One region of the Cytobacillus dafuensis genome, then DNA from elsewhere that is predicted to be linked to it. Evidence: a T-box and tRNA genes for the amino acid it is inferred to sense, from the RefSeq annotation. Region 1 holds a T-box; the other holds one or more tRNA genes.
What was found. A T-box is a leader RNA that pairs with one kind of tRNA and senses whether it is charged. The one in region 1 lies ahead of glyQ (glycine--tRNA ligase subunit alpha), so its partner is inferred to be a tRNA-Gly.
Positions count from the first base shown of each region.

Region 2: it encodes a tRNA-Gly, which carries the amino acid that the T-box ahead of glyQ (glycine--tRNA ligase subunit alpha) is inferred to sense. The anticodon was not compared.

Region 1 is NZ_CP042593.1:3,395,432-3,410,294, forward strand. It holds gene FSZ17_RS16240 (transcriptional regulator CcpN) at 18-653, opposite strand; gene glyS (glycine--tRNA ligase subunit beta) at 816-2,888, opposite strand; gene glyQ (glycine--tRNA ligase subunit alpha) at 2,881-3,771, opposite strand; T-box leader at 3,836-4,012, opposite strand; gene recO (DNA repair protein RecO) at 4,582-5,334, opposite strand; gene FSZ17_RS16260 (YqzL family protein) at 5,364-5,507, opposite strand; gene era (GTPase Era) at 5,723-6,637, opposite strand; gene FSZ17_RS16270 (cytidine deaminase) at 6,630-7,028, opposite strand; gene FSZ17_RS16275 (diacylglycerol kinase family protein) at 7,240-7,623, opposite strand; gene ybeY (rRNA maturation RNase YbeY) at 7,601-8,071, opposite strand; gene FSZ17_RS16285 (HD family phosphohydrolase) at 8,068-10,254, opposite strand; gene FSZ17_RS16290 (PhoH family protein) at 10,437-11,396, opposite strand; gene yqfD (sporulation protein YqfD) at 11,393-12,586, opposite strand; gene yqfC (sporulation protein YqfC) at 12,711-12,995, opposite strand; gene FSZ17_RS16305 (YqfB family membrane protein) at 13,075-13,503, opposite strand; gene floA (flotillin-like protein FloA) at 13,602-14,597, opposite strand; gene FSZ17_RS16315 (NfeD family protein) at 14,615-14,863, opposite strand, start outside.
Region 2 is NZ_CP042593.1:93,626-108,488, reverse strand. It holds gene radA (DNA repair protein RadA) at 1-244, opposite strand, end outside; gene clpC (ATP-dependent protease ATP-binding subunit ClpC) at 352-2,805, opposite strand; gene FSZ17_RS00545 (protein-arginine kinase McsB) at 2,810-3,889, opposite strand; gene FSZ17_RS00540 (protein-arginine kinase activator protein McsA) at 3,892-4,437, opposite strand; gene FSZ17_RS00535 (CtsR family transcriptional regulator) at 4,466-4,927, opposite strand; rRNA gene rrf (5S ribosomal RNA) at 5,315-5,431, opposite strand; rRNA gene FSZ17_RS00525 (23S ribosomal RNA) at 5,497-8,431, opposite strand; rRNA gene FSZ17_RS00520 (16S ribosomal RNA) at 8,647-10,197, opposite strand; tRNA gene FSZ17_RS00515 (tRNA-Ala) at 10,367-10,442, opposite strand; tRNA gene FSZ17_RS00510 (tRNA-Pro) at 10,454-10,530, opposite strand; tRNA gene FSZ17_RS00505 (tRNA-Arg) at 10,602-10,678, opposite strand; tRNA gene FSZ17_RS00500 (tRNA-Leu) at 10,693-10,781, opposite strand; tRNA gene FSZ17_RS00495 (tRNA-Gly) at 10,787-10,861, opposite strand; tRNA gene FSZ17_RS00490 (tRNA-Leu) at 10,872-10,956, opposite strand; tRNA gene FSZ17_RS00485 (tRNA-Lys) at 10,967-11,042, opposite strand; tRNA gene FSZ17_RS00480 (tRNA-Thr) at 11,066-11,138, opposite strand; tRNA gene FSZ17_RS00475 (tRNA-Val) at 11,149-11,224, opposite strand; rRNA gene rrf (5S ribosomal RNA) at 11,232-11,348, opposite strand; rRNA gene FSZ17_RS00465 (23S ribosomal RNA) at 11,416-14,350, opposite strand; rRNA gene FSZ17_RS00460 (16S ribosomal RNA) at 14,566-14,863, opposite strand, start outside.

The sequences.
Region 1 (14,863 bases):
CTCCTCTGTTCATTTACTTAATTATCTTCTGCAAGGGCAAGAAATGCCTTTGTTAGATTTGTTTTTGTAATCCTGCCAATCACTTCAAAACCTTTTTCCGTTTTTTTCACAATTGGCAAAGCATCAATTTGTTTCTCGATCAGCTTTTTCGCGACGTCAATTACTAAGTCCTCTTTTTCACACATCGTGATATTAGGCATCCTCGTCATAATAATATTTACTGGTATGTTCGTCAATTCTTGTTTACCAATGCTCGCACGCAATAGATCTTTCCTTGATAGAACCCCAACAAGTAATGTTGCTTGATCAACAACGAATAATGTCCCTACATCCTCTAAAAACATCGTACAAATCGCATCATAAACAGATACATTCTCATGTACAACTACGGGTATAGATTGATAATTTTTTACGTACAGTTTATTTAGATTCTCTGTAAGGAGCTGTGTGCCTGATTTTCCCGTGTAAAAATACCCCACTCGTGGTCTAGCATCTAAATATCCAGCCATTGTAAGAATGGCCAAATCTGGTCTTAGAGTAGCTCGCGTTAAATTCAATCTTTCCGCAATATTTTCACCAGTAATAGGACCGTTCTCTTTTACAATCTCTAGTATTGTTTCCTGCCTTTTATTTAATTCGATCGTCCTCACCACCTTAATAGAAAAGCGCAAGCGAAAAATGACATACTATTATAGATTTATTATATACTATTTAAAATAAATGAAAAGATTTACTGTATATAAATGAGCCTGTCAATTTTAAGACAGGCTCATGATAATAATACTTTTTTTATATAGTTTAAGCAAAAATTAAGCTCACTTCACAATAATCTCGTTAACATTTGCAAATTTCCTAATAATGTGTGCGAGCATAACCATCTGGTTTAACCTATTTTCACGAACTTCTTTATTGTCAGCCATAACCATTGTATGATCAAAGTATTCATCAATTTCTTGTTTTAGAGAAATGAGCTGTTCATATGAAACGCTTTCTGAAATTTTCTCTTCCATCTTTTCGCTTATATGCACGTATTTATTATAAAGATTTTTTTCGTATTCATTTTCAAATAAATCTCTATTAATCTCTCCTGCAATCTCTGCTTTAGATGAAATATTTAAAACACGGCTTAATGCTTCCATATTTTCTTTAAAGCCGTCATCATTCTTCCTTGCTTCAAGAACTTCTGCTCTTTTTACTAGTGATGGTAAAGATCCAATTTCATTACCCAATACAGCTTCAATTAAATCATATCTCACTCGTTTTTCTTGAAGAATATGCTTTATTCTAAGCTTAAAGAATGCAACAATTTCTTTTGCAATCTCATCTTTAGATTTTTTGGTGATACCAGCTTCTTCAATTTGTATTAATGCAGATCCAATAAGCCATTCTAATTCAATTTCCCAGTCTTTATTTAAAAGTGTTTGGACAATTCCTGTTGCTTGACGTCTTAGTGCATAAGGGTCTTGGGAACCGCTTGGTATAATGCCAATTGCGAAACAGGATGCAATTGTATCCATTTTCTCCGCAATTGATAGCGCCGCTCCTACATGACTGCTAGGAGTATGATCATCCGCATTCCTTGGCATATAATGTTCGTTGATCGCCTTAGCTACTGCTTCCTTTTCACCTTTTTGCAGAGCATATTTTTCTCCCATATAGCCTTGTAATTCAGGGAACTCATATACCATATTAGTAACAAGATCGAATTTTGAAATCTCGGCAGCTCTGTCAGCAACAGTTTTATCTTCTATGCTAAAATCAAGTTTTTCAGCCATTTCATTCGTTAGCTTCCGAACACGGTTAACTTTCTCAGCTAAAGTCCCAATTTCTTCATGGTAGACGATCGTTTTTAACTTAGCAAGTGAAGATTCTATTTCCGTTTTTTGATCTTCTTTATAAAAGAAATCAGCATCTGATAGTCTTGCTCTTAATACCTTTTCATTTCCTTTTGCTACTTTTTCTAAATGTTCATGTCCTCCATTTCGTACAGTAACAAAGAAGGGTAAAAGCTTGCCATCGTGTGATTTTACAGGAAAATAGCGTTGATGCTCTTTCATTGATGTAATAAGAACTTCTTCAGGAAGTACTAAGAATTCTTCTTCAAAACGGCCGAATAGAGCAGTTGGATATTCAACAAGATTTGTAACCTCTTCTAGTAACTCCTCATCAATTGGAATAACCCAATTGTTTTCTTCTTCGATTTTAACCAACTGGGATCGAATAGCATTCTTTCTTTCTTCTGGGTTAACAATAACATATTGTCCAAGAAGAGCTTTTTCATAGTCCTTTGGCTCATTTATTTCAATTTTGCTTCCAAGGAAACGATGTCCAAGCGTCCAATTAGCGGTTTCCACCGTTGTAATTGAAAATGGCATAACCTCACTGCCATATAAAGCTAACAACCATTTGATAGGACGTATAAAGCGAAGATCCTTATCTGCCCATTTCATATTTTTTGGGAATGTCAAGCTTGTAATAATTTGTTGTAATTCAGGCAATAAAGATTTCGTTTCTTGCCCTTTAATAAATTTTTTCACATGAACATACTCAATACCATTAATCTCTTTAAAAAAGATATCTTCAACGCTAGCTCCTTGACCACGGCAGAATCCTATTGCTGCTTTTGTCCATTCCCCGTTTTCATCGACAGCTATTTTTCTAGCTGGACCTTTTGCTTCTTCATGAATGTCTTCTTGAGCTTCAACCACTCCCTCTACTAGTACCGCTAAACGACGTGGAGAGGAGAAAGCTTTAATATTCTCAAATGAAATTTTCTTTTCCATCATCCAAGCTTGGATTTTGTCTGAAAGCTGATCCATTGAATTCGTTACAAATCTTGCGGGCATTTCTTCTAAGCCAATTTCTAAAAGGAGCTCTCTTTTAGTCACGGTCCATTTCCTCCTTTGACTGTAAAATCGGGAATCCTAATTTTTCACGTTCTTCATAAAAGGTCTTTGCAATCTTTCTCGCAAGGTTTCGACAGCGACCAATATATCCTGTTCTTTCTGTTACTGATATAGCCCCTCTTGCATCTAAAAGGTTAAATACATGAGAGCATTTCAATACATAGTCATAAGCAGGATGGACTAGTCCTTCCTCCATTTGGCGATGTGCTTCTTTCTCGTAAATATTAAAGAGATTAAATAACATTTCTTGATCGGATGTTTCAAATGTATATTTTGAATGCTCGTATTCTGGCTGCAGGAATATATCTCTTACCGTAAAACCATTTGTCCATTCAAGATCAAAGACATTTTCTTTTTCCTGAATGTACGAGGCAAGACGCTCAATTCCATAAGTAATTTCAACTGACACAGGCTTACACTCGATGCCTCCAACTTGCTGGAAATAAGTAAACTGAGTAATTTCCATCCCGTCTAGCCATACTTCCCATCCTAGTCCTGCACAGCCTAGTGATGGATTTTCCCAGTTGTCCTCAACAAAACGAATATCATGCTCTAACGGATTAATACCAAGTGCTCGTAAAGAGTCTAAATACATTTCTTGAATATTATCCGGTGATGGCTTCATAATCACTTGAAATTGATGATGCTGATAAAGACGATTGGGGTTCTCACCGTAACGGCCATCCGCGGGACGACGGGACGGTTCCACATATGCCACATTCCATGGCTCTGGCCCTATTGCCCGCAGAAACGAATAAGGGCTCATCGTTCCCGCTCCTTTTTCCACATCATAGGCCTGCATTAATATACAACCGTAATCAGACCAGTGCTTTTGTAAAGTTAATATCATGTTTTGAATATTCATACAGCACACCTCTTATTAGATTTTTTTTACTAAAAACAAAAAACTCCCGTCCCTATGCATGAAGCATAGGGACGAGAGTTAACCCGCGGTTCCACCCTATTTGCTGCAATCTGAAATAGCAGCCACCTTATTAACATGTTGCTCAAGAGCGCCTTCCTTAACATTTAATTCCCTAGCTTACACTGTCCTAGGTTCGCTTTAATTAAGAGAGTTAAGTACTCTTCTCCATCCATGCAACTATTAGATTTAATAATTTGAATCTTAGACGAAACAAAAATAAATGTCAAGAAGAAATGCGCAAGCGCCTTCGGAACAATCAAAGGCAATTGTTCCTGCGATGAGAACTCGCAGGAGCATTCCTTTGTGCTCACCCCCGACAAGCATAAGACAGGCCAACAGGAAGGTTTCTCTTTAACCTTCTTGGCGGACTGGCTTATGATCTAAAACGCGACGTCCTGTCGCATTGTCGATACTAGTACGTCCTTGTACGTCGGGGGTAGGCGCTGGAGCTAGACATTTCACTAATTCGAGAAAAGTTAAACTTTATCTTTTAAAAAGGCTGTTTTCGTAAAGGTTGTTGTTTTAAATGCAATTTTTATTTAACTATCTGAGTTGATTGGAGCGGAGGGCACTTGACTCCTGCGGGAATGGAGGGAAGCGTGAGACCCCACAGGCGCAAGCGCCGAGGAGGCTCACGTCTCTCCCCGCGGAAAGCAAGTGACCGCAGCGGAAATCAACGGGCGAAATTTGAAAGCAAAAGCAACAATATATGCGAAAAGAGCCTTTAAAAAAAAAGATTTTTTTCCCCTATTAAATCATATCCCCAAACTTAGCCATTTGATTGAGGAATTTTTTCGTTTTTAAATTTAGGCCTGAATATTCATCATAATAAGCAGTTATCACTCTTTTTAACTCAGCCTTTGTTTCTGCCTTAACAGAGATATTTCCAAGACGTGATAAATCAAAAAAGTAAAAAAGCCTTAAGAGCTTCACAGTAGCAGAGGAAATTTTGAAGTGATAAGGATCTTTTTCTAAGCAACGATGGCAAAGGAGTCCTCCTTCACGAATAGAAAAAGAATAATGTCCGTCTGTACTGCCGCATATGGAGCATTGATTCAGTACGGGATAAAGGCCAAATGTGTTTAACATTTTCATTTCAAAAATGTTTACAAGAATTTCGGCATCATACCCCTCATTAATTAAATTTAATATTTGGTGAACTAATTCAAATAAATAAGGATTGGGTTTCCTATCATCAGTACCTTTATCAGTTAGATCAACAATATAGCTTGCATAGGCTGTAAGAAAAATATCTTCTCGGATCGATCGCATGGATGAAATCATTTCTCCCTGTTGCAATGTTCCTAAGCCGTTACCTCTCTGAATTAAAAAATAGCCGTATGTAAAAAGCTGGGTGACGGCTGCAAGTCGACTGTTCGGCTTTTTTGCACCGCGCGCCATCACACCAACCTTTCCCCATTCTCGGGTATAAAGAGTGACAATTTTATTAGTCTCACCATAATTTGTTGCTCTAATAATGATGCCTTCACATTTTTCAAGCACCATATCCACCATCCCTATATTAAGACAATCTATGAGATGGGAAAGTCAACTTCTGCTAGTTCTGCGTCCTGATTTCCGGGTATATCTTGAGTTTCCTTTTCTAGCTCTTTAAAGAGAAGATATGTGTCTATATTACCTGTCTGCGAAAACACTCTCCAGGTAAAATCCATCATCGAAAACCCCACCTTTCAGTTATTCAACGCAATATTCTAAATCCCAAATCCTTACCATATATCATAGCCTGTCTTTCAAATTTCATAAGAGAAAAATATTGTTAATCTTCATTATGCATAATTCTTGACTTCCGGTAATAACTTAGTTAAGGCTGGACGTTTTGGTCAATCCCCCAAAAAGGGAAAGATTAACTTTCCGATGCCATTACGCTTTTCTAATACTCATCTTCACGAAAACCGAAATCTCTAAGTTGTGACATCTTGTTGCGCCAATCTTTCTGAACTTTTACCCATAGCTCTAAAAACACTTTAGATCCGAGTAGATTTTCAATATCGATTCGTGCCCTCTGGCCAATTTCCTTTAGCATTTTTCCTTGCTTACCTATAACGATCCCTTTTTGAGAATCTCGCTCGACAATAATGGTAGCCATTACATGAACTACATCTTTATCATCACGGCGCTCCATTTTATCAATCAATACCGCAAGGGAATGAGGAATTTCTTCCCTTGTTAGATGCAGGGCTTTTTCTCTTATTAATTCTGATACGATAAATCTTTCAGGGTGATCTGTTACTTGATCAGCTGGATAGTATTGTGGCCCTTCTGGAATATATTTTTTAATCTGCTCTAATAATGTTTCAACATTATTTCCTTCAAGGGCAGAAATAGGGATAATTTCACTAAAATTATATTTTTCTTTGTAGGATTCAATAATTGTAAGCAGTTCATCTGGATGAACTTGGTCTATTTTATTAATAACAAGGAATATTGGTGTTCGAATGGACTGGAACTTTTCTAGAATAAATTCTTCCCCACGTCCATAGCCTTCTTCAGCATTAACCATGAACAGAACAACATCTACTTCTTTCAATGTATTCTGGGCGACCTTCATCATGAAATCACCTAGTTTATGCTTAGGCTTGTGAATACCAGGGGTATCAATAAAGATAAATTGAGCATCATTTGTTGTTAAAACACCTTGAACTTTATTCCTTGTCGTTTGAGGTTTATCACTCATAATTGCAATTTTCTGCCCGATTACTCGATTTAAAAACGTAGATTTTCCAACATTTGGTCTTCCGATGATTGAAATAAACCCAGATTTATGTTCTTGTGCTGTATTATTCATGCAAATCCTCCGGTGAAAAAGCTCCTGGCAGCAATTCTTCTATCGTGATTTCTTGAATATCACCTTTAAGATTCGTTAGAATAACCTTCATATCTTTCGGACATAATTCCGCAATAACCTGTCTGCAGGCACCACAAGGAGAACATGGTCGCTCTGTATCAGCTACAACTGCCATTGCTGTGTATTTCTTATCTCCTTCAGAATATGCTTTAAAAATTGCCGTACGTTCAGCACAATTACACATGCTATATGCCGCGTTTTCAATATTACATCCATGATACACTTTTCCATCTTCTGTTAAGAGAGCCGCACCTACTTTGAATTTTGAATAGGGTACGTATGCTTTTTCCCTTGCTATTTTCGCTTCTTCAATTAATTTTTCAATTTGCACAAATGGTCTTCCTTTCCTGTAAGAAGGGGGTACTTCTTTTATTTTACCTCATATTGACTTCAAAATCATCGTTTGTAGCAAAATCGTAATATAGAAAATTGAATTTTCTAAAAATATATTTTGTTTATAAATGATGCCAACCCATTTTACCAAAAATTATGGAGCAAATTCAAATGAGTAAAAAAACTGCCCTACTTTAGGGCAGTCCTAACTAATGAAAAAGATCAATAATTTTCGGCAAAAAAATAATTAACCCAATGATCACTGACATTATCGCAAAAATAAGTACAGCACCTGCAGCCATATCCTTTGCTGTTTTTGCTAAAGGGTGAAAATCCGTAGTGACAAGGTCAACAACTCTTTCAATAGCAGAATTGAGAATTTCAAGTGAAAGCATTCCTCCAATAGCCAATACAATAATTAGCCACTCGCTTACAGAAATAGATAACCATATTCCCATACATATTACGATTACTGAAAAGAAAAGATGAATTCTAAGGTTCCTTTCACACATGACAGCTTCTTTGATGCCGGTTAAGGCAAATCCAAAAGATTTAAGTAATCGATTTTTCTTAACGCTGGAGTCCGAATTCATTTAAAATATCCTTTTGGCGGGTAAACATTTCCTTTTCTTCATCAGCTGTTTCGTGATCATATCCAAGAAGATGAAGAAAACCGTGAACGGCTAAAAAACCTAACTCCCGCATATTAGAATGTCCGTATTCTTCAGCCTGCCCCCGTGCTCTTGCAACCGATATGATAATATCGCCAAGTACGCGCGGCATATCAACGCCTATAAGCTCGATCTCACCTTCACCCATTTCCTCCATCGCAAAAGAAATGACATCAGTAACACTGTCTTTATTTCGGTACTCTTTATTAATTTCTCTAATTTTTTCATTACTCACAAAAGTTAGTGAAACCTCACTATCTTCCTCAATATACTCATATTTTGCAGCAAAATTAAGAAGTTCACTTATATAAGAAATTTGCTCCGCAGATAACTCATTTGTTTCATCCAAAAAGTCAATATTTAAACTCATGCCTGTTTCACCTTCTGTTTTGTCATTTCTGGATACTCTATTCGTGAATGGAAAATACCATTTAAAGTTTCACAAAAAGAATTCTCTACTATTACTAATTCTTTTAAGGTTAAATCACATTCATTAAGCTGTCCATCTTGAAGACGATCAGCAATGATATTCCTTACGAGATCATCTATTTGATCTGGAGTTGGGTGAGACATTGAACGAACCGCAGCCTCAACACTATCAGCAATTCCAATTATGGCTGATTCTTTCGTTTGTGCTTTCGGTCCCGGATATCGATAATCTTCTTCTCGAACTTCAAGCCCACTTTGCTTCGCCTTATGATAAAAATATTTAAGTAGTGTTGTTCCATGATGTTGCTCAGCAATATCGACAATCTCCTTAGGCATTTTATGCTTCCGAAGCATTTCAGCCCCATCCGTAGCATGGGCAATGATAATATTTTTGCTAGTTTGAGGCGGAAGTCTATCATGCGGATTTTCAATATTCATTTGATTCTCTATAAAGAATTGTGGCCGTTTTGTTTTTCCAATATCATGATAATAGCAACCGACTCTTGCTAATAACCCATTTGCTCCAATTGCTTCACATGCTGATTCTGATAAATTGGCTACCATGACACTATGATGATACGTTCCAGGTGCTTCTGTTAGAATTTTTCTTAGCAGCGGATGATTTGGGCTAGTCAATTCAATTAATCTCATTGTGGAAAGAATACCAAAACCCGCTTCAAAAAACGGAAGCAAGCCTATTGCTAAGACTGCTGACAAAATGCCTGAAATAACCCCAATGATAAAATAAAATCCATATTCTATTCCATCATATTGTCCATTCCTTAAAAAAACGAGTGAAAAAATAACTATAACATTAACCACAGCTACAAACATACCTGCTTGTAATATTTTTGACCGATGATTTTGCTTTGTTAAAAAAATAATACCAGCAAGTCCGCTGCAAATGATGTAAATGCTTGAAGAAACATTAAAAGTGCCTGTAACACCTTCGTTAAAGATTATACTTCCGCATATGGACATTATGATTGTAAAAATAACTGCCATTCGCTCATTAATTAGTATTCTAATTAAGATCGATCCCATTGCTGCTGGGAAAATATAGCTAATCTCTGAATATTTAAACTCAGGAAAAAAGCTTATCCCTTTCATTATTAATATGGATAAAGTAAAAATTAAACTAAACAGCAGTAAATAGTTTTGCTTTAACTCAGACTGCATATCATTAAAATAAAAATATAAAGCTCCTAGGATTACAAGAGTAATGATTGCAAGTCCTGCAAAAGGTTGTATCGAATTGTTGTTATCCAACATTCCGATCAGCTTTAATTGCCTATATATATCCCTAGTGATTAATTGCTGCTCCTCAACAATGATTTGTCCTTGAAGAATCTTAACAGGCTCAACACTTTCAACAGCCTGCTGGCGCGCCTCTTCAGTTGCAGTCGGGTCATAAAATTCATTTTGATAAACGGCATACCTTCCCAGTTCAATAGCTGCCGACTTCAAGTTTGAATTCAGACTGGTAAATTTCAATTCTTCCTCTAGGCTTTTTTTTGCATTCTCTACACCATCTGCTGGGATTCTCTTGCTCATAACATTATTTATGGCTGTCACTGTCATATCTTTTGCAATTGAAAGTTCACCTTTAGAAGCCTGTAATAATGCAAGCAAAGATTGATCCGATATTTCCTTTGTAATATCCTCAGTAAGTTTTTCTTTCATTCGTGCTAATTTATCTGATGGTGACGGTTCTTGGATATTAAATGATCCGTTTTCAACCTCTCCCGATTGTTCTTCAGCCTTTTGCTGTTCCTCTAAATCCTCTTTAATCTCATCCTTCACTTCTATTGCAGAATCAAAAATGGAGGTGATTAGATCAACCCGATTTTGCGCTATTTCTTTTTTTACAACATATATATCTTGAACTTGATCTGCCGCTTCTTTCTTTCTTTTTTCTGTACTCGCCTTATCCTCAATGGTGATAGGGGATCTGATTGTTTGTTCAGCAACTACGAACAAATCTAAGTCTAATTTTTCCGGTTTTACATTACTGAACATAGAAAGAAACATAATGATTCCAAGTAAAATAAATAAAAGGATTCTAAAAAAAGTTAATTCCAATAACTTTTTCATTTTTGTCAAGTATTGCTGAAGCTTGTCCAATGTTCTCCCTCCTATCATCGTTTTTGGTTCATTAACACTATAATTATGTAAAATGATAACAGTTTTTCAATCAAGATGCATCCTTCTATTGAAACTTCTCTACATCAATAGATTTATAAGAGACAAAACCTAAAGAAAACCGACGGTATTACCGACGGTTTTTATTAAGTGCTTTCGCTTTTCTATTCTATCTGTCCATATGCTTGAATAATTTTTGCCACAAGAGGGTGACGTACAACATCACTTTCTTCTAAATGGACAAATGAGATACCCTTTACTCCTTGTAAAATCTCTTCCCCAACTATTAATCCAGATTTAGCTCCTTTCGGAAGATCGACCTGGGTTTTATCACCAGTGATAACCATTTTCGAGTTGAATCCAAGACGTGTTAGAAACATTTTCATTTGGGCATGTGTCGTATTTTGTGCTTCGTCTAAAATAACGAAAGCGTCATCAAGTGTTCTTCCCCTCATATATGCGAGAGGAGCAATTTCAATCGTTCCTCTTTCAATAAGCCTTTGTGTATGCTCTGCACCTAATATATCATTTAACGCATCGTACAATGGTCTTAAATAAGGATCCACCTTTTCTTTTAAATCTCCAGGTAAAAATCCAAGGCTCTCACCTGCCTCCACGGCGGGGCGAGTGAGAATAATTTTTTTCACATGACCGTTTTTCAATGCATTAACAGCCATAACAACCGCAAGATATGTTTTGCCTGTTCCTGCTGGTCCAATTCCAAATACAAGATCATTTCTTCTTATAGACCGAATGTATTGGCTTTGCCCGATTGTCTTAACTCTGATTATTTTTCCCTTTGCATTTCTAATAATTTCTTCGTCATATAGATCACTAAAGTAATCTAAAGTTCCTTTTTTTGCCATTTGAATAGCGTACATTACATCTCTTTGGTTAATATTGATTCCTTTTCTAATCACTTGCAATAATTCAGCAAGTAAAAGACCTGCCATTTCGACCAATTCTGTTTCGCCGGAAATAAAAACAGTCTCGCCCCTCGTAATGATAGTTACATTTAATTCCTGCTCGATCATTTTTATGTGTGCATCCGAATTACCAAGTAAAGAAACAGCTTCATTCGGATTTTCAAGTTGTACATTCACTGTTTTCAAGTTTTCTGTCATTCTGTATCTCCTTGAACAATTGGTTGTGCTTCTGCAATATTCTCAATAATTTGGAAATGTATTGATATAGTTACTTTATCATTGTCTACAGACTTGTGTAAAACTTTTTCGCCTTTTATTTTATCATTTTCAGATAGTTGACTTTTTATTTTGTTTCGAGCTAAAGTTTTTGCAGCTTCAAATGCTTGCTCGTGATCGTAAATTAAAGTTTCCTGTTCACTTTCTCTAATCGTCCTATCTATATACGAAATAGGGAGCTCCCACTTTAAAAAATTAATTTTCTTTTCATTCGACTCCGTCTCAAAATCCTTATATTCCACTTTTTTGAAACCCCAAACTGGAATTTCAACATTTCCTATTTTGATGAAATGCTTCCGCTTTTCATTCCCATTAAATACTTGAAAGGTTTTTTTCAGCGGAAGAGTGACATCTGTTTTATACCATGTTTCTCCATAAATTTCACCTTTAGCAGGAACTAATTCAATATTCCCTTCCTTCCCAATTTTTCCCGCAACAAGCAATTGTCCTGGTTGTACATGATCGTTGACTCTAACGACTGGTTGACCTTCTTCTACGAACATATACACAATAACTGCCTTCTTTTTTGCCACTAAATTTCTTGGACTTAAATATTCAGGTTTCTTCGGGTCGTTTTTCTCCACCACTTGAAGATGGTAGGTTGTCCCTTTTAGCTCCACACCAACCCAAGTGATTTCTTCAATATTATCCGATAGCTTTCTTTGAATTCCTTCAACATTATCTAAGAAAAACTGAAGCTTCCCCCTCTTAACACCCATTTCAGTTAATTCTTTACGAATTTTATATTCAGTTGCTGGATTTGCTCCTTTAATTTCAATTCCCCAAACCATATTGGACAATACAAAAATAACGATAATAAATGCTGTCGCACCTAAAACAAAACCAAAGTTTTTTAGCAAGCGCTTGAAAAGAAATGGAAAGCCTGTCCGTTGTAAAAATTCAATTTTGCAATCACTGTTTCTGACAGCGTTTCTAATCTGATTAACATCCTTTAGCTTCATTTTGAATATTACTGCTTCGACGCCATGCCTTTTAACCTGCCAAATATGAATCCCGTTCCGAGTAAGAGTATTAATAAAACGCTCTATTCCTTTCCCTTTGGCTTTTACTGTAACAATACCCCCAATAAATTCAATCCACAGATTCTTCATTTCCTTCCTCCTGATTTACTTTGTCACGTTCGTTTGAATATTTTCTTTATTGCTCATCACATTTAGATAAGGAGCTTATACGTAGAAAAATCCTACAGAAGGCGCTCTCCTTCTGTAAGAATGTCTATTCATTTATATATGTGACCTGATCAATTTTCCCTTCTAGCAGGATCTCCTCTGGTAATATCGTTTTTATTACAAAAGCATTTCCCTTAATCAAAAGCTGTCCCTGCTTAAGAAGTAGCCTTAATTCTTTGTCGGAAAAAGCGATTAAGCCCCGGTGGTTCTCAATATATATATGGATTTGTCCGATCATTGTAATGCGGGGTAAATCCATCATGACATCTTGAGGAAGCTCCATATTTTTTGTTATCCATTTTCGAACGAAATGTCCCCATTTTTTTGTCATAAAAAAAGAACCCCCCTTCATCTCATATGTATGAAATGATGGAAGGTTCTAGCACTTATTTTTCTTCATTTTAATAAGCCTATTTCTTGATTCTCATTGATTTATGGGGGTTTAGAGCCCTTGGAGGACCAATTATTTCTGACCATATAATGCCATCCACAAGCTGTTTTTGGCTTGGCGAAAAGGATGAACGTGCTCCTTTTTGCAATAATGAAGCTGAATGCTTTATCGGCAAACTTGGTACTGTTTGTAATCGTTCTGTGAGGGTTTCAGCCTGTTTTTTCTGCTCTGCATACTCAGCTTCAAGCGTATTAGGAGAGTGTGGCTTCTCCTGTATTGGCTTTTTCTTAAGCATCTGATCAAAAGTCTGAGCTGGTATAGGTGTTCTCTTTGAATGAATATTTTTATGCTGCTGTTGGTTATCTTTTTTCTTCTTATTAAAAAGTGAAAAGATATAACCGATTATTGCAATGATAAAAACAATTGGAAAATCAAATAAACTTTCCAAGTTGATCCCACTCCCTTCAAAAATAACAATGTATTAGGATCAAAAATTTTACATGCATGCCTTAGAGCAATTTCAGCATTGACTTGCCATTTCCTTAATTATTTTTTACCTTCATCTTTATGATCATCGTTAATTCTGCCGATAGAATCTCTCATATCCGTATCAGCTGAAATGTTTTTAATATTCATATAATCCATTACACCAATATTTCCTGTACGAAGTGCTTCAGCCATCGCAAGTGGTACTTGAGCCTCTGCCTCAACAACTTTTGCTTTCATTTCCTCTACTTTTGATTTCATTTCCTGCTCTGTGGCTACGGCCATAGCACGGCGTTCTTCTGCTTTCGCTTGTGCTATTTTTTTGTCTGCTTCAGCTTGTTCAGTTTGCAAATGTGCACCGATATTTTTGCCGATATCAACATCTGCAATATCAATAGAGAGAATTTCAAAAGCTGTTCCTGAATCTAACCCTTTTGCGAGGACAGTACGAGATATCATATCTGGATTTTCAAGAACTTTTTTATGACTTTCGGATGAACCGATTGTAGAAACAATCCCTTCACCTACACGCGCAACAACCGTTTCCTCACCTGCTCCACCAACTAGACGGTCTATATTAGCTCTAACTGTAATTCTAGCCTTCGCCTTTACTTCAATCCCATCCATTGCAACTCCTGCAATAAATGGTGTTTCAATAACATTTGGATTAACACTCATTTGAACTGCTTCAAGAACATCACGTCCTGCTAGATCGATAGCGGCACTACGTTCAAACTTTAAATCAATATTTGCACGATGTGCGGCAATTAATGCATTAACAACACGATCAACATTCCCACCAGCTAAATAATGACTCTCCAACTGATTTGTCGTTACATCAATTCCAGCCTTATGCGCTTTAATTAAAGGATTAATGACACGACTTGGAATGACACGACGAAGCCTCATACCGATCAGAGTAAAGATACTCACTTTAACACCTGCAGCTAGTGCAGATATCCACAGCATGACCGGAACAAAGGTAAATAACACACCTAAAAGAATAATAGCAAGAACAACAACAACTATTACAAGTACCGAGCCTGCTTCCAACATACTACATCCTCCTCTTTTTATTTATCTAAATTAGGTATTTCTCTTACAACAATACGGGAACCTTCTGCTTTCACAACACGAACTCTCGCATCTTTTAATATAAATCCACCTTCACTTACGACATCAATTCGTTCATCTTCAATGACAACAGTTCCCGATGGACGAAGTGCTGTCAAAGCATAGCCTTCCAATCCTATAAGCTCAAGCCTGCTTTTATTTGATACATAACCTTCTTCCGTTTTCGTTGCGTCGGTTAGAATTATTTT
Region 2 (14,863 bases), 1.6 Mb from region 1:
TTAGTTCATTCATGTCGGTATAGATGCGAGGTTCACTCACTGTCTCAACCGTCGTAATAGGTGTAGCTTTTGAGAGAATAGTCGCTCCTTGTGAATGAGCAAATGCACCCCTTCTTGTTGTTGCTGATTTTTCCACCTCCTCAACCATTTTATTCCACTCACCGCAACCAGGACATTTCCCCATCCACTTTGGAGACTCATACCCACATTCCTGACACATAAATTTTGTTTTCCTTTTGGCCATAACCGGTTCTTCCTCTTCTATTTTTTTATTGGGGTAAAAATTACAAAGAAGGCACACGTTTCTTCACGTGTACCCCCTTGCATCGTACTTGAGCATCCTTGATTTGATTATGATTTCTGCAAAGTCGCTGCCGCTTTCCCTTTTGCTGTTTCGACAACAAACTCTCCATCACGAACATCAACGACAACCTTTTGGCCATTTAAAACGGTTCCTTTTAACAATTCTTCAGATAAACGGTCCTCAATATGCTTTTGAATAGCTCTGCGAATTGGTCTAGCACCGTATTCAGGATCATAGCCTTCAACTGCAATTTTTTCCTTCGCCGCTTCTGTCAACTCAAGGTTAATATCTTGTTCTTTTAATCGTTTTGTTAATTGATCAGACATTAGCGTCACAATTTCCGCAAGATGCTTCTTCTCTAATGCATGGAAAACGATAATTTCATCAATACGGTTAAGGAATTCAGGACGGAATGATTTTTTCAGCTCCTCCATTACCTTTCCTTTCATATCCTTATAATCCTGTTCTCCATCCTGGATGTTAAAACCAACGTATTTATTTCGTTTTAAGGCTTCTGCCCCTACGTTGGATGTCATGATTAAAACAGTGTTGCGAAAATCTACCGTTCTTCCCTTTGAATCCGTTAAGCGTCCATCTTCTAGCACTTGTAAAAGAATGTTAAAGACATCTGGATGCGCTTTTTCGATTTCGTCTAAAAGGACGACAGAATAAGGCTTTCTGCGCACCTTTTCCGTTAGTTGTCCGCCTTCTTCATACCCAACATAGCCTGGAGGTGAGCCTACTAGTCTTGATGTTGAATGCTTCTCCATATACTCGGACATATCAATTCGAATCATGGCATCCTCATCACCGAACATCGCTTCAGCTAATGCACGGGCAAGCTCTGTTTTTCCTACTCCTGTTGGACCAAGGAAGACAAATGATCCGATTGGCCGTTTTGGATCCTTTAATCCCGCGCGAGCACGGCGAACTGCTTTCGAAATCGCCTTAACTGCTTCTTCCTGCCCAATGACTCTTGAGTGCAAGATTTCTTCTAAGTTTAGAAGCTTTTGCGTTTCAGTTTGAGCTAATTTTGAAACTGGAATTCCAGTCCAGCTTGATACAACACTTGCAATATCATCAACGGTTACTTCACTGTTTTCTTTTCCTTGCTTTTCTTTCCATGTTTTCTTTGTCTCTTCCAGCTGTTCACGAAGCCGCTGTTCCGTATCTCTTAAAGAGGCAGCTTTTTCGAACTCTTGGCTTTGTACCGCAGCATCTTTTTCTTTTCGTACATCTTCTAGCTTTAATTCTAATTCCTTCAAATTTGGAGGTGTTGTATATGAACGAAGTCTTACTTTAGATCCTGCCTCATCAATTAAATCAATTGCTTTATCTGGAAGAAAACGATCAGAAATATAACGATCAGACAATTTTACAGCTGCATCAATCGCTTCGTCTGTAATCGTTACACGGTGATGTGCCTCATAGCGATCACGAAGCCCTTGCAATATTTGTACAGACTCTTCGGCTGTTGGCTCATCGACTGTAATCGGTTGAAAACGTCTTTCTAATGCTGCATCTTTTTCAATATATTTTCGATATTCATCAAGAGTCGTAGCCCCAATGCACTGCAGTTCTCCACGGGCAAGGGAAGGTTTTAAAATATTTGAAGCATCAATCGCGCCTTCAGCTCCACCAGCCCCAATTAAAGTATGAAGCTCATCAATGAATAAAATGATGTTTCCTGCTTGCCTAATTTCATCCATTACTTTCTTTAGGCGGTCCTCAAATTCTCCACGATATTTGGTTCCAGCTACAACCGTTCCCATATCAAGAGTCATTACTCTTTTATCACGGAGAGTCTCAGGAACTTCATTATTAATAATTTGCTGGGCTAATCCTTCTGCTATCGCCGTCTTACCAACCCCGGGCTCCCCAATTAATACGGGATTATTCTTTGTTCGGCGACTTAAAACTTCAATAACACGCTGAATTTCCTTACTTCTCCCGATAACAGGGTCAAGACTTCCTTCCCGAGCAATCGCCGTTAAGTCTCTTGCCAATCCATCTAACGTAGGCGTATTCGCATTTGCAGAGGAACCTCCCTGATGACCGCCTGATTCATTGCTTCCTAATAGCTGTAAAACTTGTTGACGAGCTTTATTTAGGCTAACCCCTAAATTATTAAGTACCCTAGCAGCAACACCCTCTCCTTCGCGAATGAGACCGAGAAGAATATGCTCTGTTCCCACATAAGAATGACCTAACTTTCGCGCTTCATCCATCGACAGTTCGATTACTTTTTTGGCTCTAGGGGTGTAATGAATTGTCTGTGATGCATCCTGTCCCTTACCAATTAGGTTTTCTACTTCCTTTTGTATTTTCTCTGAACCTAGACCCAGTGCATATAAAGCCTTTGCTGCAATTCCTTCTCCTTCACGTACAAGGCCAAGCAAAATATGCTCTGTTCCAATATTATTATGACCTAGACGAATAGCCTCTTCCTGGGCTAAAGCTAATACCTTTTGCGCTCTCTCAGTAAATCGACCGAACATCATGTTCTCATCCTCCAATCTCTTCGTTTTCCATTTTTATTCTTTCTCTTATTAATGACGCTCGCCGAATATCCCGTTCATGAGGTCTTAGTGGTCCCCCTGCATACTGTTGTAAAAATCCAGGCTGCGTCAGGATCATTAATTCATTTAAAATATTCTTGGAAATGTTTTTTAGATACTGCATATCAATCCCAAGCCGAACATCTGATAAACATCTAGCTGCTTCTTTCGATTCAATAATTCGGCAGTTTGATAATATCCCATAAGAGCGGAAGACTCTGTCTTCTAATTGTATGTTAGAAGTTTTAGCTAATGCTTCCCGGGCTGATCTTTCCTGAGAAATAAGTTGACTTACAACACTCTTTAGATCCTCTACAATATCCTTTTCTGACTTTCCAAGAGTGATTTGATTTGATACTTGAAAGATGTTTCCTAATGCTTCGCTGCCTTCACCATAAATTCCTCTAACAACTAAGCCAAGTTGATTAATAGCTGGAATGATCCGGTTCATTTGTTGAGTTAAAACAAGGCCTGGTAAATGTACCATTACAGAAGCCCTTAACCCTGTACCAACATTTGTCGGACAGCTTGTTAGGTAGCCAACCTTTTCATCAAAGGCATAGTCAATTTCTACTTCAAGCCAATCATCAATTTCATTTGCGATATTTAAAGCCTCAGACAATTGGAAGCCTGGAAATAAACACTGGATTCTAATATGGTCCTCTTCATTAATCATAATGCTTAATTCTTCATTTTCGGAAAGAACGCAAGCACCATGTGAGGAATTCTCTGCAAGATGCGGACTGATTAAATGCTTTTCCATTAGAACCCTTTTTTGGAGAGGCTGAAGCTCATCCATCAGTAATAACTCTAAATTTCCAAGCGTAGAAAATGATTTTTCCTCTACCTTTTTCTTTATCATATGAATGACTGACTTGGCTTCGTCATTCGTAAATAGTGTAGGAAACTTGTATTGTTTTATATTCCGGGCTAACCGAATTCTTGAACTTAATATTATATCTGAATCAGGGCCCTCAGCACTCATCCAGGAGCTGACAGCTTGATTAATGAAGCGTTCTAGCGACAAGCTTACTCTCCCCCCTCAACCTTCGCATTTAATTTGCTTTCAAGTAAGCGAATTTCGTCTCTAATTTCTGCAGCTCTTTCAAATTCCTCTTTCACGATGGACTCTTTAAGCTTTTGCTTCAATTCCTCAATATTTTTTCTTAAGTGGATACTTCCGCCAATCCTAGCTGGTATTTTTCCATTATGGACTGAATTCCCACTATGCAGTCTTTTTAAAATTGGTTTAAGCTGTTCTTCAAATGCTTGGTAACAATGAGCACAGCCAAATCTTCCTACCTTAATGAATTGTTGGAAGGTCATTGAGCATTGATCACATTGTAAAATTTCTTCCTGCTGGAATGGATCTTGCTCCGTCTTTTGAAAGGTGGGTTCAATATTCAGCAATCCCGCTAACAAATTATTAATTGAAAAACCCGGTGCACCGAGCATGAACATATCGCCTTTTTCTTGGGCACATTTATCACATAAATGATATTCTGCCTTCTCTCCATTCAATATTTTCGTAAAATGAAGCGCTGCCGGCCTTTGATTACATTCTTGGCAAATCATGTTTTCATCCTCTCCAGCTTCCGTTTTTCTATTTATATTTTAAAGTCGTTAACATGGCCTTTAACATTCTTGCACGCAGCTCATCTCTATATGGAAGATCAATATATAGGACCGAACGATCGATAACGCTTAGCATTATTTTCGCTTCCCTTTTTGTAATGATCTCCTCTTCGACAAGTCTTATAATTACATCCTCTGCACTACTCTGAGCTATGCGACTTTGTATTAAAGTTAATAATTGATCAATTAAATGAGCGTGGTCATATGATTGCACTTTCATAATTCTTATATATCCGCCGCCACCACGTTTACTTTCTACAACATACCCTTTTTCTATTGTAAATCTTGTATTAATTACGTAGTTTATCTGGGACGGGACACATTGAAATTTATCTGCAATTTCACTCCTTTTAATTTCAACAATTTCTCGCTCACTCATTTCTAAAACTCTTTTCAAATAATCTTCTATAATATCTGAGATATTTCTCAATATTCCTCCCCCTCAATCTGACTTTGACTATATTTGACTTAAATTATACATAACTACGCTTTCTCGTGCAATGAACAGGTACTAATAATTTTTCCATATTTTTTTATTCCCAAACATGTGAATTAATTTTTACGTTGTCCGAGTTCACAAATAAACAAAAAAGAGTATCCAGTGGATACTCTTTTAATTTACCTAGCGACGTCCTACTCTAGCAAGGGGACAGCCCCTAAATACCATGGCGTAGAATCTTAACTTCCGTGTTCAGCCTCGGCTTTGAATAAGCGGCGGGGGTTACTTTCTAAATTTCTTCTCATTTTTATACAAATTTTCAAATGTTCTTCGAACATAAATAAAAAAGAACAGCCTCATTTAGCTGTTCTTCATTTTGCTTGGCGACGTCCTACTCTCACAAGGGGACAGCCCCTAACTACCATTGGCGCTGAGAAGCTTAACTTCCGTGTTCGGGATGGGAACGGGTGTGACCTTCTCGCTATCGCCACCAAACTGTGAAATTGAGGTTTTGTTCCCTCAAAACTAGATAATGTTGAAGAAGAATTCGAGTAATCAATTTGGTTAAGTCCTCGACCGATTAGTATTTGTCAGCTCCACGTGTCACCACGCTTCCACCTCAAACCTATCAACCTGATCATCTTTCAGGGGTCTTACTAGCTTGACGCTATGGGAAATCTCATCTCGAGGGGGGCTTCATGCTTAGATGCTTTCAGCACTTATCCCTTCCGCACATAGCTACCCAGCGATGCTCTTGGCAGAACAACTGGTACACCAGCGGTGCGTCCATCCCGGTCCTCTCGTACTAAGGACAGCTCCTCTCAAATTTCCTGCGCCCACGACGGATAGGGACCGAACTGTCTCACGACGTTCTGAACCCAGCTCGCGTACCGCTTTAATGGGCGAACAGCCCAACCCTTGGGACCGACTACAGCCCCAGGATGCGATGAGCCGACATCGAGGTGCCAAACCTCCCCGTCGATGTGGACTCTTGGGGGAGATAAGCCTGTTATCCCCGGGGTAGCTTTTATCCGTTGAGCGATGGCCCTTCCATGCGGAACCACCGGATCACTAAGCCCGACTTTCGTCCCTGCTCGACTTGTAGGTCTCGCAGTCAAGCTCCCTTATGCCTTTACACTCTTCGAATGATTTCCAACCATTCTGAGGGAACCTTTGGGCGCCTCCGTTACTTTTTAGGAGGCGACCGCCCCAGTCAAACTGCCCACCTGACACTGTCTCCCACCCCGATCAGGGGTGCGGGTTAGAATTTCAATACAGCCAGGGTAGTATCCCACCGATGCCTCCACCGAAGCTAGCGCTCCGGCTTCCAAGGCTCCTACCTATCCTGTACAAGCTGTACCGAAATTCAATATCAGGCTACAGTAAAGCTCCACGGGGTCTTTCCGTCCTGTCGCGGGTAACCTGCATCTTCACAGGTACTATAATTTCACCGAGTCTCTCGTTGAGACAGTGCCCAGATCGTTACGCCTTTCGTGCGGGTCGGAACTTACCCGACAAGGAATTTCGCTACCTTAGGACCGTTATAGTTACGGCCGCCGTTTACTGGGGCTTCAATTCAGAGCTTCGCTTGCGCTAACCCCTCCTCTTAACCTTCCAGCACCGGGCAGGCGTCAGCCCCTATACTTCGCCTTACGGCTTCGCAGAGACCTGTGTTTTTGCTAAACAGTCGCCTGGGCCTATTCACTGCGGCTCATCCGGGCTATTCACCCAAATGAGCACCCCTTCTCCCGAAGTTACGGGGTGATTTTGCCGAGTTCCTTAACGAGAGTTCTCTCGCTCACCTTAGGATTCTCTCCTCGCCTACCTGTGTCGGTTTGCGGTACGGGCACCTTTTCCCTCGCTAGAGGCTTTTCTTGGCAGTGTGGATTCAGGAACTTCGGTACTTTATTTCCCTCGCCGTCACAGCTCAGCCTTTATGCAAGCGGGATTTGCCTCGCTTGCAGCCTAACTGCTTGGACGCGCTATTCCAGCAGCGCGCTTACCCTATCCTCCTGCGTCCCCCCATTGCTCAAACGGTAAAGAGGTGGTACAGGAATATCAACCTGTTGTCCATCGCCTACGCTTTTCAGCCTCGGCTTAGGTCCCGACTAACCCTGAGCGGACGAGCCTTCCTCAGGAAACCTTAGGCATTCGGTGGATGGGATTCTCACCCATCTTTCGCTACTCATACCGGCATTCTCACTTCTAAGCGCTCCACCAGTCCTTACGGTCTAGCTTCAACGCCCTTAGAACGCTCTCCTACCACTGACATCGTAGATGTCAATCCACAGCTTCGGTGATACGTTTAGCCCCGGTACATTTTCGGCGCAGAGTCACTCGACCAGTGAGCTATTACGCACTCTTTAAATGGTGGCTGCTTCTAAGCCAACATCCTGGTTGTCTAAGCAACTCCACATCCTTTTCCACTTAACGTATACTTTGGGACCTTAGCTGGTGGTCTGGGCTGTTTCCCTCTTGACTACGGATCTTATCACTCGCAGTCTGACTCCCATGGATAAGTCTTTGGCATTCGGAGTTTGTCTGAATTCGGTAACCCGATGAGGGCCCCTAGTCCAAACAGTGCTCTACCTCCAAGACTCTTACTACATGAGGCTAGCCCTAAAGCTATTTCGGAGAGAACCAGCTATCTCCAAGTTCGATTGGAATTTCTCCGCTACCCACACCTCATCCCCGCACTTTTCAACGTGCGTGGGTTCGGTCCTCCATCCAGTGTTACCTGGACTTCAACCTGGACATGGGTAGGTCACCTGGTTTCGGGTCTACGACCACATACTCATTCGCCCTATTCAGACTCGCTTTCGCTGCGGCTCCGTCTCTTCAACTTAACCTCGCATGTAATCGTAACTCGCCGGTTCATTCTACAAAAGGCACGCCATCACCCGTTAATGGGCTCTGACTACTTGTAGGCACACGGTTTCAGGATCTCTTTCACTCCCCTTCCGGGGTGCTTTTCACCTTTCCCTCACGGTACTGGTTCACTATCGGTCACTAGGGAGTATTTAGCCTTGGGAGATGGTCCTCCCTGCTTCCGACGGGATTTCACGTGTCCCGCCGTACTCAGGATCCACTCTGGAGGGAACGAAGTTTCAACTACAGGGCTTTTACCTTCTATGGCCGGCCTTTCCAGACCTGTTCATTTACCTCGTTCCTTTGTAACTCCGTGTAGAGTGTCCTACAACCCCAAGAGGCAAGCCTCTTGGTTTGGGCTAATCCCGTTTCGCTCGCCGCTACTCAGGGAATCGCGTTTGCTTTCTCTTCCTCCGGGTACTTAGATGTTTCAGTTCCCCGGGTCTGCCTTCAATACCCTATGTATTCAGGTAAAGATCCTATCCCATTACGGATAGGGGGTTCCCCCATTCGGAAATCTCCGGATCAAAGCTTACTTACAGCTCCCCGAAGCATATCGGTGTTAGTCCCGTCCTTCATCGGCTCCTAGTGCCTAGGCATTCACCGTGCGCCCTTTCTAACTTAACCTACTTCGGTCAACGATTAACGTTGTCCTCATGGTTTGTACTCTTACTCAATGAATAAATAAGAGAGAAAACTAAAATGGCGATTACTCGGTTATTCTTCTTCATTTCATTATCTAGTTTTCAAAGAACAAAAGTTTTGAGAGATTATTCTCTCAAAACTGAACGAACAAGAAACGTCTTATTTAAGAAGTATGAAATACTTCTATATATCCTTAGAAAGGAGGTGATCCAGCCGCACCTTCCGATACGGCTACCTTGTTACGACTTCACCCCAATCATCTGTCCCACCTTAGGCGGCTGGCTCCTTACGGTTACCCCACCGACTTCGGGTGTTACAAACTCTCGTGGTGTGACGGGCGGTGTGTACAAGGCCCGGGAACGTATTCACCGCGGCATGCTGATCCGCGATTACTAGCGATTCCGGCTTCATGCAGGCGAGTTGCAGCCTGCAATCCGAACTGAGAATGGTTTTATGGGATTCGCTTAACCTCGCGGTCTCGCAGCCCTTTGTACCATCCATTGTAGCACGTGTGTAGCCCAGGTCATAAGGGGCATGATGATTTGACGTCATCCCCACCTTCCTCCGGTTTGTCACCGGCAGTCACCTTAGAGTGCCCAACTGAATGCTGGCAACTAAGATCAAGGGTTGCGCTCGTTGCGGGACTTAACCCAACATCTCACGACACGAGCTGACGACAACCATGCACCACCTGTCACTCTGTCCCCCGAAGGGGAACGCCCTATCTCTAGGGTTGGCAGAGGATGTCAAGACCTGGTAAGGTTCTTCGCGTTGCTTCGAATTAAACCACATGCTCCACCGCTTGTGCGGGCCCCCGTCAATTCCTTTGAGTTTCAGCCTTGCGGCCGTACTCCCCAGGCGGAGTGCTTAATGCGTTAGCTGCAGCACTAAGGGGCGGAAACCCCCTAACACTTAGCACTCATCGTTTACGGCGTGGACTACCAGGGTATCTAATCCTGTTCGCTCCCCACGCTTTCGCGCCTCAGTGTCAGTTACAGACCAGAAAGTCGCCTTCGCCACTGGTGTTCCTCCACATCTCTACGCATTTCACCGCTACACGTGGAATTCCACTTTCCTCTTCTGCACTCAAGTTCCCCAGTTTCCAATGACCCTCCACGGTTGAGCCGTGGGCTTTCACATCAGACTTAAGGAACCACCTGCGCGCGCTTTACGCCCAATAATTCCGGACAACGCTTGCCACCTACGTATTACCGCGGCTGCTGGCACGTAGTTAGCCGTGGCTTTCTGGTTAGGTACCGTCAAGGTACCGCCCTATTCGAACGGTACTTGTTCTTCCCTAACAACAGAGTTTTACGATCCGAAAACCTTCATCACTCACGCGGCGTTGCTCCGTCAGACTTTCGTCCATTGCGGAAGATTCCCTACTGCTGCCTCCCGTAGGAGTCTGGGCCGTGTCTCAGTCCCAGTGTGGCCGATCACCCTCTCAGGTCGGCTACGCATCGTTGCCTTGGTGAGCCGTTACCTCACCAACTAGCTAATGCGCCGCGGGCCCATCTGTAAGTGATAGCCGAAGCCATCTTTCAGCTTTCCTACATGTGTAGAAAAGAATTATCCGGTATTAGCTCCGGTTTCCCGAAGTTATCCCAGTCTTACAGGCAGGTTGCCCACGTGTTACTCACCCGTCCGCCGCTAACTTGCGAGAGCAAGCTCTCACAAGTCCGCTCGACTTGCATGTATTAGGCACGCCGCCAGCGTTCGTCCTGAGCCAGGATCAAACTCTCCAATAAAGAGTAAGATTAGCTCTTAAAAATGTCTTATAAAAAGACTTAGAAAACGTTGACGTTTTTGTTCGTTCAGTTTTCAAAGAACAACTTCAAATGTTTTGTCGTTTTAGACGACTTTTTAATAATACCAGATTCACTAAGTTGAGTCAACAACTTTTTCAAAAACTTTTTATGGTGGAGCCTAGCGGGATCGAACCGCTGACCTCCTGCGTGCAAGGCAGGCGCTCTCCCAGCTGAGCTAAGGCCCCGTATTTTAAAATGGTCGGGAAGACAGGATTCGAACCTGCGACCCCTTGGTCCCAAACCAAGTGCTCTACCAAGCTGAGCTACTTCCCGTATTGTTAAAAGCCAACTATGAAGTACAGCATAAAATTATTTATTCAGGGTCTAATTTCTGAATATTATTATGGCGCGCCCGAAAGGAGTCGAACCCATAACCTTCTGATCCGTAGTCAGACGCTCTATCCAATTGAGCTACGGGCGCATATATAATAATAATGGTGCCGAGGACCGGAATCGAACCGGTACGGTAGTCACCTACCGCAGGATTTTAAGTCCTGTGCGTCTGCCAGTTCCGCCACCCCGGCACTTTTGGAGCGGAAGACGGGATTCGAACCCGCGACCCCCACCTTGGCAAGGTGGTGTTCTACCACTGAACTACTTCCGCATATTATAAATGGTGCGGGTGAAGGGAGTCGAACCCCCACGCCTTGCGGCGCCAGATCCTAAGTCTGGTGCGTCTGCCAATTCCGCCACACCCGCATTATTTAAATGGTGAGCCATGAAGGACTCGAACCTTCGACCCTCTGATTAAAAGTCAGATGCTCTACCGACTGAGCTAATGGCTCGTAATAAAATGATTGCTCAAGAGTGCCGGCCAGAGGACTTGAACCCCCAACCTACTGATTACAAGTCAGTTGCTCTACCAATTGAGCTAGGCCGGCATTATAAATATGGTGGAGGATGACGGGATCGAACCGCCGACCCCCTGCTTGTAAGGCAGGTGCTCTCCCAGCTGAGCTAATCCTCCATAATATGCCTAGCGACGTCCTACTCTCACAAGGGGACAGCCCCTAACTACCATCGGCGCTGAGAAGCTTAACTTCCGTGTTCGGGATGGGAACGGGTGTGACCTTCTCGCTATCGCCACTAGACTGTATGAAATTGAGGTTTTGTTCCCTCAAAACTAGATAATGTTGAAGAAGAATTCGAGTAATCAATTTGGTTAAGTCCTCGACCGATTAGTATTTGTCAGCTCCACGTGTCACCACGCTTCCACCTCAAACCTATCAACCTGATCATCTTTCAGGGGTCTTACTAGCTTGACGCTATGGGAAATCTCATCTCGAGGGGGGCTTCATGCTTAGATGCTTTCAGCACTTATCCCTTCCGCACATAGCTACCCAGCGATGCTCTTGGCAGAACAACTGGTACACCAGCGGTGCGTCCATCCCGGTCCTCTCGTACTAAGGACAGCTCCTCTCAAATTTCCTGCGCCCACGACGGATAGGGACCGAACTGTCTCACGACGTTCTGAACCCAGCTCGCGTACCGCTTTAATGGGCGAACAGCCCAACCCTTGGGACCGACTACAGCCCCAGGATGCGATGAGCCGACATCGAGGTGCCAAACCTCCCCGTCGATGTGGACTCTTGGGGGAGATAAGCCTGTTATCCCCGGGGTAGCTTTTATCCGTTGAGCGATGGCCCTTCCATGCGGAACCACCGGATCACTAAGCCCGACTTTCGTCCCTGCTCGACTTGTAGGTCTCGCAGTCAAGCTCCCTTATGCCTTTACACTCTTCGAATGATTTCCAACCATTCTGAGGGAACCTTTGGGCGCCTCCGTTACTTTTTAGGAGGCGACCGCCCCAGTCAAACTGCCCACCTGACACTGTCTCCCACCCCGATCAGGGGTGCGGGTTAGAATTTCAATACAGCCAGGGTAGTATCCCACCGATGCCTCCACCGAAGCTAGCGCTCCGGCTTCCAAGGCTCCTACCTATCCTGTACAAGCTGTACCGAAATTCAATATCAGGCTACAGTAAAGCTCCACGGGGTCTTTCCGTCCTGTCGCGGGTAACCTGCATCTTCACAGGTACTATAATTTCACCGAGTCTCTCGTTGAGACAGTGCCCAGATCGTTACGCCTTTCGTGCGGGTCGGAACTTACCCGACAAGGAATTTCGCTACCTTAGGACCGTTATAGTTACGGCCGCCGTTTACTGGGGCTTCAATTCAGAGCTTCGCTTGCGCTAACCCCTCCTCTTAACCTTCCAGCACCGGGCAGGCGTCAGCCCCTATACTTCGCCTTACGGCTTCGCAGAGACCTGTGTTTTTGCTAAACAGTCGCCTGGGCCTATTCACTGCGGCTCATCCGGGCTATTCACCCAAATGAGCACCCCTTCTCCCGAAGTTACGGGGTGATTTTGCCGAGTTCCTTAACGAGAGTTCTCTCGCTCACCTTAGGATTCTCTCCTCGCCTACCTGTGTCGGTTTGCGGTACGGGCACCTTTTCCCTCGCTAGAGGCTTTTCTTGGCAGTGTGGATTCAGGAACTTCGGTACTTTATTTCCCTCGCCGTCACAGCTCAGCCTTTATGCAAGCGGGATTTGCCTCGCTTGCAGCCTAACTGCTTGGACGCGCTATTCCAGCAGCGCGCTTACCCTATCCTCCTGCGTCCCCCCATTGCTCAAACGGTAAAGAGGTGGTACAGGAATATCAACCTGTTGTCCATCGCCTACGCTTTTCAGCCTCGGCTTAGGTCCCGACTAACCCTGAGCGGACGAGCCTTCCTCAGGAAACCTTAGGCATTCGGTGGATGGGATTCTCACCCATCTTTCGCTACTCATACCGGCATTCTCACTTCTAAGCGCTCCACCAGTCCTTACGGTCTAGCTTCAACGCCCTTAGAACGCTCTCCTACCACTGACATCGTAGATGTCAATCCACAGCTTCGGTGATACGTTTAGCCCCGGTACATTTTCGGCGCAGAGTCACTCGACCAGTGAGCTATTACGCACTCTTTAAATGGTGGCTGCTTCTAAGCCAACATCCTGGTTGTCTAAGCAACTCCACATCCTTTTCCACTTAACGTATACTTTGGGACCTTAGCTGGTGGTCTGGGCTGTTTCCCTCTTGACTACGGATCTTATCACTCGCAGTCTGACTCCCATGGATAAGTCTTTGGCATTCGGAGTTTGTCTGAATTCGGTAACCCGATGAGGGCCCCTAGTCCAAACAGTGCTCTACCTCCAAGACTCTTACTACATGAGGCTAGCCCTAAAGCTATTTCGGAGAGAACCAGCTATCTCCAAGTTCGATTGGAATTTCTCCGCTACCCACACCTCATCCCCGCACTTTTCAACGTGCGTGGGTTCGGTCCTCCATCCAGTGTTACCTGGACTTCAACCTGGACATGGGTAGGTCACCTGGTTTCGGGTCTACGACCACATACTCATTCGCCCTATTCAGACTCGCTTTCGCTGCGGCTCCGTCTCTTCAACTTAACCTCGCATGTAATCGTAACTCGCCGGTTCATTCTACAAAAGGCACGCCATCACCCGTTAATGGGCTCTGACTACTTGTAGGCACACGGTTTCAGGATCTCTTTCACTCCCCTTCCGGGGTGCTTTTCACCTTTCCCTCACGGTACTGGTTCACTATCGGTCACTAGGGAGTATTTAGCCTTGGGAGATGGTCCTCCCTGCTTCCGACGGGATTTCACGTGTCCCGCCGTACTCAGGATCCACTCTGGAGGGAACGAAGTTTCAACTACAGGGCTTTTACCTTCTATGGCCGGCCTTTCCAGACCTGTTCATTTACCTCGTTCCTTTGTAACTCCGTGTAGAGTGTCCTACAACCCCAAGAGGCAAGCCTCTTGGTTTGGGCTAATCCCGTTTCGCTCGCCGCTACTCAGGGAATCGCGTTTGCTTTCTCTTCCTCCGGGTACTTAGATGTTTCAGTTCCCCGGGTCTGCCTTCAATACCCTATGTATTCAGGTAAAGATCCTATCCCATTACGGATAGGGGGTTCCCCCATTCGGAAATCTCCGGATCAAAGCTTACTTACAGCTCCCCGAAGCATATCGGTGTTAGTCCCGTCCTTCATCGGCTCCTAGTGCCTAGGCATTCACCGTGCGCCCTTTCTAACTTAACCTACTTCGGTCAACGATTAACGTTGTCCTCATGGTTTGTACTCTTACTCAATGAATAAATAAGAGAGAAAACTAAAATGGCGATTACTCGGTTATTCTTCTTCATTTCATTATCTAGTTTTCAAAGAACAAAAGTTTTGAGAGATTATTCTCTCAAAACTGAACGAACAAGAAACGTCTTATTTAAGAAGTATGAAATACTTCTATATATCCTTAGAAAGGAGGTGATCCAGCCGCACCTTCCGATACGGCTACCTTGTTACGACTTCACCCCAATCATCTGTCCCACCTTAGGCGGCTGGCTCCTTACGGTTACCCCACCGACTTCGGGTGTTACAAACTCTCGTGGTGTGACGGGCGGTGTGTACAAGGCCCGGGAACGTATTCACCGCGGCATGCTGATCCGCGATTACTAGCGATTCCGGCTTCATGCAGGCGAGTTGCAGCCTGCAATCCGAACTGAGAATGGTTTTATGGGATTCGCTTAACCTCGCGGTCTCGCAGCCCTTTGTACC